Orrella dioscoreae: one gene and its partner. The protein of the gene in region 2 binds, or shares a complex with, the protein of the main gene of each other region. Links are inferred from orthologs where the notes say so. Each region holds a gene or a part of one and is shown on either strand. Other genes may lie near its edges.

Region 1 (4,567 bases), 2.9 Mb from region 2 along the record:
GGCTGGGCCGCGCCCAGCAGCACCGTCAGGCCCACCTGGGTGTCCAGGGCGGCGCAGGTGTCGTCCAGCCGGGCAGCGCGATCCAGCACGGCCTGCTGATCGGGCCCCTCGACCGTGGCCTCCAGCCTTTCGGCCAGGTCTTGCGCCCGTCCCCAGACCTGCGACCACTCGATGGCGGTCAGCGGACCGCTGCGGTTGGCCAGCAGCACCGCCAGTTGCAGCGACACATAGGATTCGTCGGACCGCAGGCGCGCCGCGTGGCGGCCGCGATCGCTTTCGGCAAAGACGCGTATGGGCTTGCGGCCGGCGCTGCGCAGGCCCTGCAGCATCGGGATCAGGTCGGCGCCACGCACCGAACCGGCCAGGGCGAGATCGATGACGACCTCGCTGCCATCGTCGGTTTCCTCGGTGTCGTGGGCCTCGGGCGCGGCAGCCGCGGCATCGTCACCGGCCGCGTCGTGGCGCGACGCGGCCATGCCCGGTTCACGGCGCCCCTCCGCGGGGCCGGCTTCGCCCGCGCCCAGCAGCGGGTCGTGCTCGGAGGCCGGGAAATGCGCCTGCATGCGCTCGCGCGCACGGCGATCCTGCCACCAGTTGAATCCCAGCACCAGGGCGATGATCAACACGCCCAAAACGACCAGTCCGATCTGCAAATCACTCATTCTTTTTACTCCGCTGCCAGTCCGCGAGGGACGGCGCCTACGGTACTCAGGCCGCCTCGGCAGCCCATTGCACCGCGGAATCGATGTCCACGGCCACGATACGCGAAACCCCTTGTTCCTGCATCGTCACGCCCACCAGTTGCTTGGCCATCTGCATGGCGATCTTGTTGTGCGAGATGAACAGGAACTGGGTCTGTTCGCTCATGCTGCTGACGAGGTTGGCATACCGCTCGGTATTCGCGTCGTCCAGCGGCGCGTCCACCTCGTCGAGCAGGCAGAACGGCGCCGGATTTAGCTTGAAGAGCGCAAACACCAGGGCGGTCGCCGTCAGCGCCTTCTCTCCCCCCGACAGCAGGTGGATGGTGCTGTTGCGCTTGCCCGGCGGCTGCGCCATGACCTGCAGCCCCGCATCCAGGATTTCCTCGCCCGTCATGATGAGCTTGGCCTCGCCGCCCCCGAACAGCCTGGGGAACAGGTCTCCAAAGTGACCGTTCACGGTCTCGAAGGTTTCCTGCAGCAAGGCGCGCGTCTCGCGATCGATCTTGCGGATCGCGTCTTCGAGCGTCTCGATGGCCTCGTTCAGGTCGGCGTGCTGGGAATCCAGGAAGCCCTTGCGCTCGCGCGCGGTGTTCAATTCGTCCAGCGCGGCCAGGTTCACGGAGCCCAGGGATTCGATCTGGCGCGAGATGCGTTGCACCTCGGACTGCAGCCAGTTCACGCGGCGCCACGACTCGTCCAGCGTTTCCAGGTCGGCGGCCAGCGCATCGCGGTCCACCTGGCGCGCGTCCAGCTGCTCGGCAAACTGCTCGATGGCCAGGCGCGCGGCCTGCTCCTGCAGCTGCAATTCCATGATCCGCGCCCGGCGCGGCTCGAGCGAGCGCTCGCGTTGCAGGCGCTCTTCGTCGGCGGAACGCAGTTGCGCCGACAGATCATCCAGCTCGATGCGGGCGCGCGACAGCGACTCCTCGCGCTCGGCACGCAGCTCCAGCGCATCCTGCAAGCCGGCCTCGGCAGCCGAGGCATCCAGCACGGCCAGGTCTTCCTGCAACTGTTCGAGCTCGACGCCGGCACGGCGGGTCTGCTCGGCAGCCAGCTGCTGGTTGCGCTGCAGGTCGACGATGCGGGCACGCAGGCCACGCTCGGTGAAGTCGGCCTCCTGGGCGGCGCGCTCCAGCTCGCGCAGGCGGGCACGGGCAGCCTCGGCCTGGGCGGCCAGGTCCTCGCCCGCGATCTCGGCGTCGGCGAAGACGGATTGCTTCTCGCCCAGCTCCTCGTCCAGCGACTCGAAACGGGCTTCCGCTTCCTCGCGGGCGGCGCGCAGCTCTTCCTGCTGCACGCCGATCTCTTCCATGTCTTCGCGCAGGCGCGCGGCGCGCTCGCCGGTTTGCTGGGCCTGCTGCTGCAGGCGTGAATGTTCAAGCTGCAGGTCGTGCAGGCGGCGCGTGACCTCGGACACGCGCTGGCGCGCCGGGGCCAGCGCCTGGCTGACCTGCTGCCAGCCGGCCTCGGCGCGGGCCACCGCGCTGCGGGACTGGTCGGCGATCAGTTGCTGCGCCTTGATCTCTCGCTGCAGGTTCTCGATTTCCTGCTGTCGCGCCAGCATGCCAGCCTGCTCGGAATCGGCGGCGTAGAAACGCACGCTGTGCGCATCGACCAGGTGGCCGCTCTTGACGACCAGCACCGCCCCCTCGGGCAGGCTGGCGCGCGCGCCCAGCGCCTGCGCCAGGTCTGGCGTGGTGTAGACGTTGCGCAGCCAGTCGGCCAGCAGGGTGCGTAGCGCCGGATCGGTGATGCGCAGCAGGCTGGCCAGCGGCGTCAGGCCGGCAGGCGGCGCCGGCACGGCAGCCGGCACGGGCAATTGATAGAACGCCAGGCGCGCGGGCGGCGCGTCCTCGGCGAAGGCGCGCGCCCAGTCCAGGTTGCGCACCTCCAGGCCGGCCATGCGCTCGCGCAGGGCGGACTCCAGCGCGGTTTCCCAACCCGGCTCGATGTGCAGCTTCTGCCACAGGCGGCCCAGGCCTGCCAGTTCGTGGCGGGCCAGCCAGGGTTCCAGCGTGCCCTGCTTCTGCACGTCTTCCTGCAGCTTGGACAATGCGGCCAGGCGGGCATCCAGCTTGGCCAGCGACTGGGCCTCGGCCTGCGCGGCCTGCTGGGCGCTGGAACGCTCGGCATCGGCCTGCGGCACGCGGGCCTCGAGCTCGGCCAGCGTCTCCTGGGCTTCATGCAGCTGGTCTTCGGCCACCGCCTTGGCACCGGCCAGTTCTTCCAGGCGCACGGGATCCGGCGCCTGCAGTTCGCGCAGTTCCTGCTCCAGGCGCTCGCGGCGCTGCTCCAGGCTTTGCAGCTGGCGGTCGGCGTCGCGCTGTGCCTGCGCGGCCAGCGCCAGGCTCTGCTCGACCTTTGCCAGCGCGCTGCGCATTTCGTCGCGTGAGGCGGCCGCTTCACGCACCCGGCGCTCGGCATCGGGCAGCAGCGTCTGCGCATCGGCCGCGGCGGCCTGAGACGCCTCGGCGCGCGCCGCGCCCTCGGCCAGCTCTTCCTCGGACTGGGCGATCTGTTCGGTGCAGTGTTCCTGCTGGGCGCGCCACTCGTCGATCTGCTGCTGCAACTGCACGCGACGCGCCTGCAGGCGGTTGCGCGAATCGACCACGTGGCGGATCTCGGCCTCCAGCGTGCTGACCTGCGCATTCGCTTCGTACAGGGCGCCCTGGGCCGTGTGCACGGCATCGCTGGCGGCGTAATGGGCCTGGCGGCGCGACTCCAGCGCGGCCTCGTCGGTGCGCAGGGCGGCGACCGCGCCTTCGAGTTCGGTTTGCGCCTGCTCGATTTCCAGCGCCTTCTGGGCGCGCTCTTTCTTGGCCGCGGTTTCACGCTGGAACCAGAGCAGGTGCTGCTTGCGCTCGCCGTCGGCTTCCAGCTCGCGGTACTGGCGCGCCACCTCGGCCTGGCTTTCCAGGCGCTCGAGCTGGCTGCCCAGTTCGCGCAGGATGTCTTCCACCCGCGTCAGGTTCTCGCGCGTGTCCGACAGGCGGTTCTCGGTTTCGCGGCGGCGCTCCTTGTAGCGCGAGACGCCCGCGGCCTCTTCCAGGTAGACGCGCAGCTCTTCGGGCTTGGCCTCGATGAGGCGGTTGATCATGCCCTGGCCGATGATCGCGTAGCCACGCGATCCCAGGCCCGTGCCCAGGAAGATGTCGTGGATGTCGCGGCGGCGGACCTGCTGGTTGTTGACGTAGTAGCTGCTGGTGCCGTCGCGCGTCAGCACGCGGCGCACGGCGATCTCGGCGTAGGTGCTCCACTGCCCGACGGCACGGCCCTCGGCGTTGTCGAACACCAGCTCGACCGAGGCGCGCGCGGCCGGCTTGCGGTTGCCCGAGCCGCTGAAGATCACGTCCTGCATCGACTCACCGCGCAGTTCGGACGCCTTGGTCTCGCCCAGCACCCAACGCACCGCGTCGATGATGTTGGACTTGCCGCAACCGTTAGGCCCCACCACCCCCACCAGCTGGCTGGGCACGGGGATGGCGGTCGGGTCGACGAAGGACTTGAAGCCGGCAAGTTTTATCTGGATCAGGCGCACGGTTGCAAGAAGGAAGAGAGAAGCGCAAGGTATTGCGGATCCGGGCGGACAAGGACCCGGGGCTAGGCCAAGGGACAGCGGCGATGCACGGCGTGGGCCGGGAACAACAGCCCGGCGCGCAGGTCCAGCCTTCAGGCCTGGCGCCGGTTTCCCTGGCGCCACCGGCATGCAAGGCCTGTCGGGACGGGATACCGCGGTGCAAAAGCGGCCCCATCCGGGGCCGTCTTCGTCATCGAGGCCAATGATACCGCAGGCGCCGCCGGGCCCAGCGGCTATACTCGCTGACACTTTTTTCCCAGCGATACAAATAGCCCCCGGCGCGCCCCAG
Region 2 (2,785 bases):
GATGCCCAGGATGCCGATGGGAATGTTGATGAGGAAGATCCAGTGCCAGGACGCGTAGGTGACCAGGAAGCCGCCCAGCGGCGGGCCGACGATGGGCCCGAGCAGGGCGGGCACGGACAGGAAGGACATGGCGCGCAGCAGCTCGTGCTTGGGCACGGTGCGCAGCATGATGACGCGGCCCACGGGCACCATCATGGCCCCGGCCAGGCCCTGCACCACGCGCGCGGCCACGAGTTGCGAGATGTCCTGCGACAGCGCGCAGGCGGCCGAGCTGAGGGCGAACAGGCCGATGGCGGCCAGGAAGACGCGGCGGGCGCCATAGCGGTCGGCCGCCCAGCCGCTGATCGGCACGAAGACCGCCACGGCCAGCAGGTAGGACGTGATGGCGATGTTCAGCCTGACCGGCGTGGTGTTCAGCGCCTGCGCCATGGCGGGCAGGGCGGTGGCAACGACGGTGGCGTCCAGCATCTGCATGAACAGGGCGCAGCCGACGATGAAAGGCAGGATGCGCGCGGCCCGTTGCGGGTCGACGGCACGGGGTGCTGGGGCGTCGCTCATGGCCGGGATTGTAACCGCGCGGGCTGTTGCGCGGACTGAAGTAAACTTCCTTGCATCCCGCCACGTATAGAGATTTCCGGCATCATGGCCAACTACGAATCCGAAGTCACCCGCTTCCTCAAGGACTATAAGAAGGAACATCCCGGCACCGAGCAGGCCCAGCGCGATGGCCGCGCGCGCCTGTGGGACAAGTCCATCGACGCCGAGCAGCAGGAAGGCTTCCGCATCGCCCGCGTGCCGCAGCGCCCCTACGTCTACCAGAACGACTGATCCAGGGTTCCGGGGGATGACGTCCGCCGCCCTGCCGGGCAACGGCCTGGACGCGCTGGTTCAGCCGTCCGAGGACAGCACGCCTGACGTCGTCGACAGCGTGGCGTTGGCGCGCCTGTATGGCGAGCCGCTGTTCGCGCTGCCGCAGGATCTCTACATTCCCCCCGATGCGCTCGAGGTCTTCCTCGAGACTTTCGAAGGTCCGCTGGACCTGCTGCTGTACCTGATCCGCAAGCAGAACTTCAACGTGCTGGACATCCCCATGTCGGAGGTGACCCGGCAATACCTGTCCTACGTCGAACAGATCCGCGAGCACAACCTCGAACTCGCCGCCGAATACCTGCTGATGGCGGCGATGCTCATCGAGATCAAGTCGCGCATGCTGCTGCCGGTGCGCAAGACCGACACCGGCGAAGAGCCCGAAGACCCGCGCGCCGAGCTGGTGCGCCGCCTGCTGGAATACGAGCAGATGAAACTGGCGGCGCGCAAGCTCGATGCGCTGCCGCAGGCCGGGCGCGACTTCATGCGCGCGCAGGCCTGGGCCGACCTGACGACCGAGCGCGTGCTGCCCGAGGTGAACGCCGACGACCTGCGCGCGGCCTGGGCCGACATCATGCGGCGCGCCAAGCTGAACGCCCATCACCACATCACGCGCGAACAGCTTTCCGTGCGCGACCACATGACGCACATCCTGCGCCGCCTGGGCGGCGTGCGCTTCATGGAATTCAGCGACCTGTTCCTGGAGCGCATCAACGAAGGCGCGCCCGCCGCCGTGGTCGTGGTGCACTTCCTGGCCATGCTGGAGCTGGCGCGCGAGTCGCTGCTCGAGATCACGCAGGCCGAGCCCTATGCGCCCATCTACGTGCGCCTGGCCTATACCGCGGCCGACACCGAATAACCGAGACCAAGCCGGCGCCAGCAAGGCCCGCACAGGAGACATGCATTGAAAGTCATCCACGCCATCGACGAATTGCGCGACCAGTTGCGCGGGCAGAACCGCGTCGCCCTGGTCCCCACGATGGGCAAGCTGCACGCCGGCCACCTGGCGTTGATGAAGATGGCACGCCAGCACGGCGACCCCGTGGTGGCCAGCATCTTCGTCAATCGCCTGCAATTCGGTCCGAACGAGGATTTCGACCGGTACCCGCGCGCTTTGCAGGACGACGTGGAAAAGCTGGAAGAACAGCGCGCCGTCTACGTGGTGTTCGCGCCCGATGACAAGGAGATGTACCCCGAGCCGCAGAACTACCGCGTGCAGCCGCCGGGCGACCTGGCCGACATCCTGGAAGGCGAATTCCGTCCCGGCTTCTTCCACGGCGTGTGCACGGTGGTGCTGAAGCTCTTCTCCTGTGTCCAGCCGCGCGTGGCCGTCTTCGGCAAGAAGGACTACCAGCAGCTCATGATCGTGCGCCACATGTGCCGCCAGTTCCAGTTGCCGGTGGAAATCCTGGCCCACGAGACCGTGCGCGACGCCGACGGCCTGGCGCTTTCCTCGCGCAACGTCTACCTGACGCCCGAGGAGCGCGCGGAAGCCCCGCAGCTGTACGCCACGCTGCAGGACGTGCAGGCGGGCCTGCGTGCCGGCGAGCTGGACACCGACGTGCTGGAGGCGCGCGCGCGAGAACGCCTGGCGTCGCGCGGTTGGGGGGTGGACTATGTATCGGTTCGTCGCCAGCACGATCTGCGCAAGGCGTCCCCCGAGCAGGTGCGGGCTGGAGAGCCGCTGGTGGTGCTGGTCGCCGCGAAGCTGGGCGCCACGCGTCTGATCGACAATCTCGAGCTTTGACGCCGCTGCGGCGAGGGCGTGACGGCGCGATATCAACACTTCGTATCGCTTGAAACCACCACGGATCGGCACGCCGATGTGAAAATCCAAGGGACCCAAGGTCGGGACGCCGGTGCGCAGCCCGGCCGCTGCCCGTGCTTCATCGTGTAGGAGTTTCCTTGGATCCGATAC

Evidence for each region.
Region 1: the proteins of ODI_RS20300 (region 2) and smc are in contact, whole or in part, in a crystal structure (PDB 3ZGX), measured with the Bacillus subtilis proteins. The link is inferred for Orrella dioscoreae from one-to-one orthologs.

What each region holds. Positions count from the first base shown.
Region 1 is NZ_LT907988.1:1,508,175-1,512,741, reverse strand. What follows is about bases 509-4,567. They hold smc (chromosome segregation protein SMC), read right to left. Parts: upstream 4,240-4,567; coding sequence 709-4,239; downstream 509-708. Other genes in these bases: ODI_RS07010 (cell division protein ZipA C-terminal FtsZ-binding domain-containing protein), read right to left, coding at 509-662. In the rest of the region: more of ODI_RS07010, read right to left, coding at 1-508. UniProt on the Bacillus subtilis protein: Required for chromosome condensation and partitioning.
Region 2 is NZ_LT907988.1:4,420,861-4,423,645, reverse strand. It holds ODI_RS20300 (segregation and condensation protein A), read left to right. Parts: upstream 1-844; coding sequence 845-1,726; downstream 1,727-2,785. Other genes in the region: ODI_RS20290 (GGDEF domain-containing protein), read left to right, coding at 2,773-2,785; panC (pantoate--beta-alanine ligase), read left to right, coding at 1,772-2,614; ODI_RS20305 (DUF3460 family protein), read left to right, coding at 640-828; ODI_RS20310 (MFS transporter), read right to left, coding at 1-558. UniProt on the Bacillus subtilis protein: Participates in chromosomal partition during cell division. May act via the formation of a condensin-like complex containing Smc and ScpB that pull DNA away from mid-cell into both cell halves.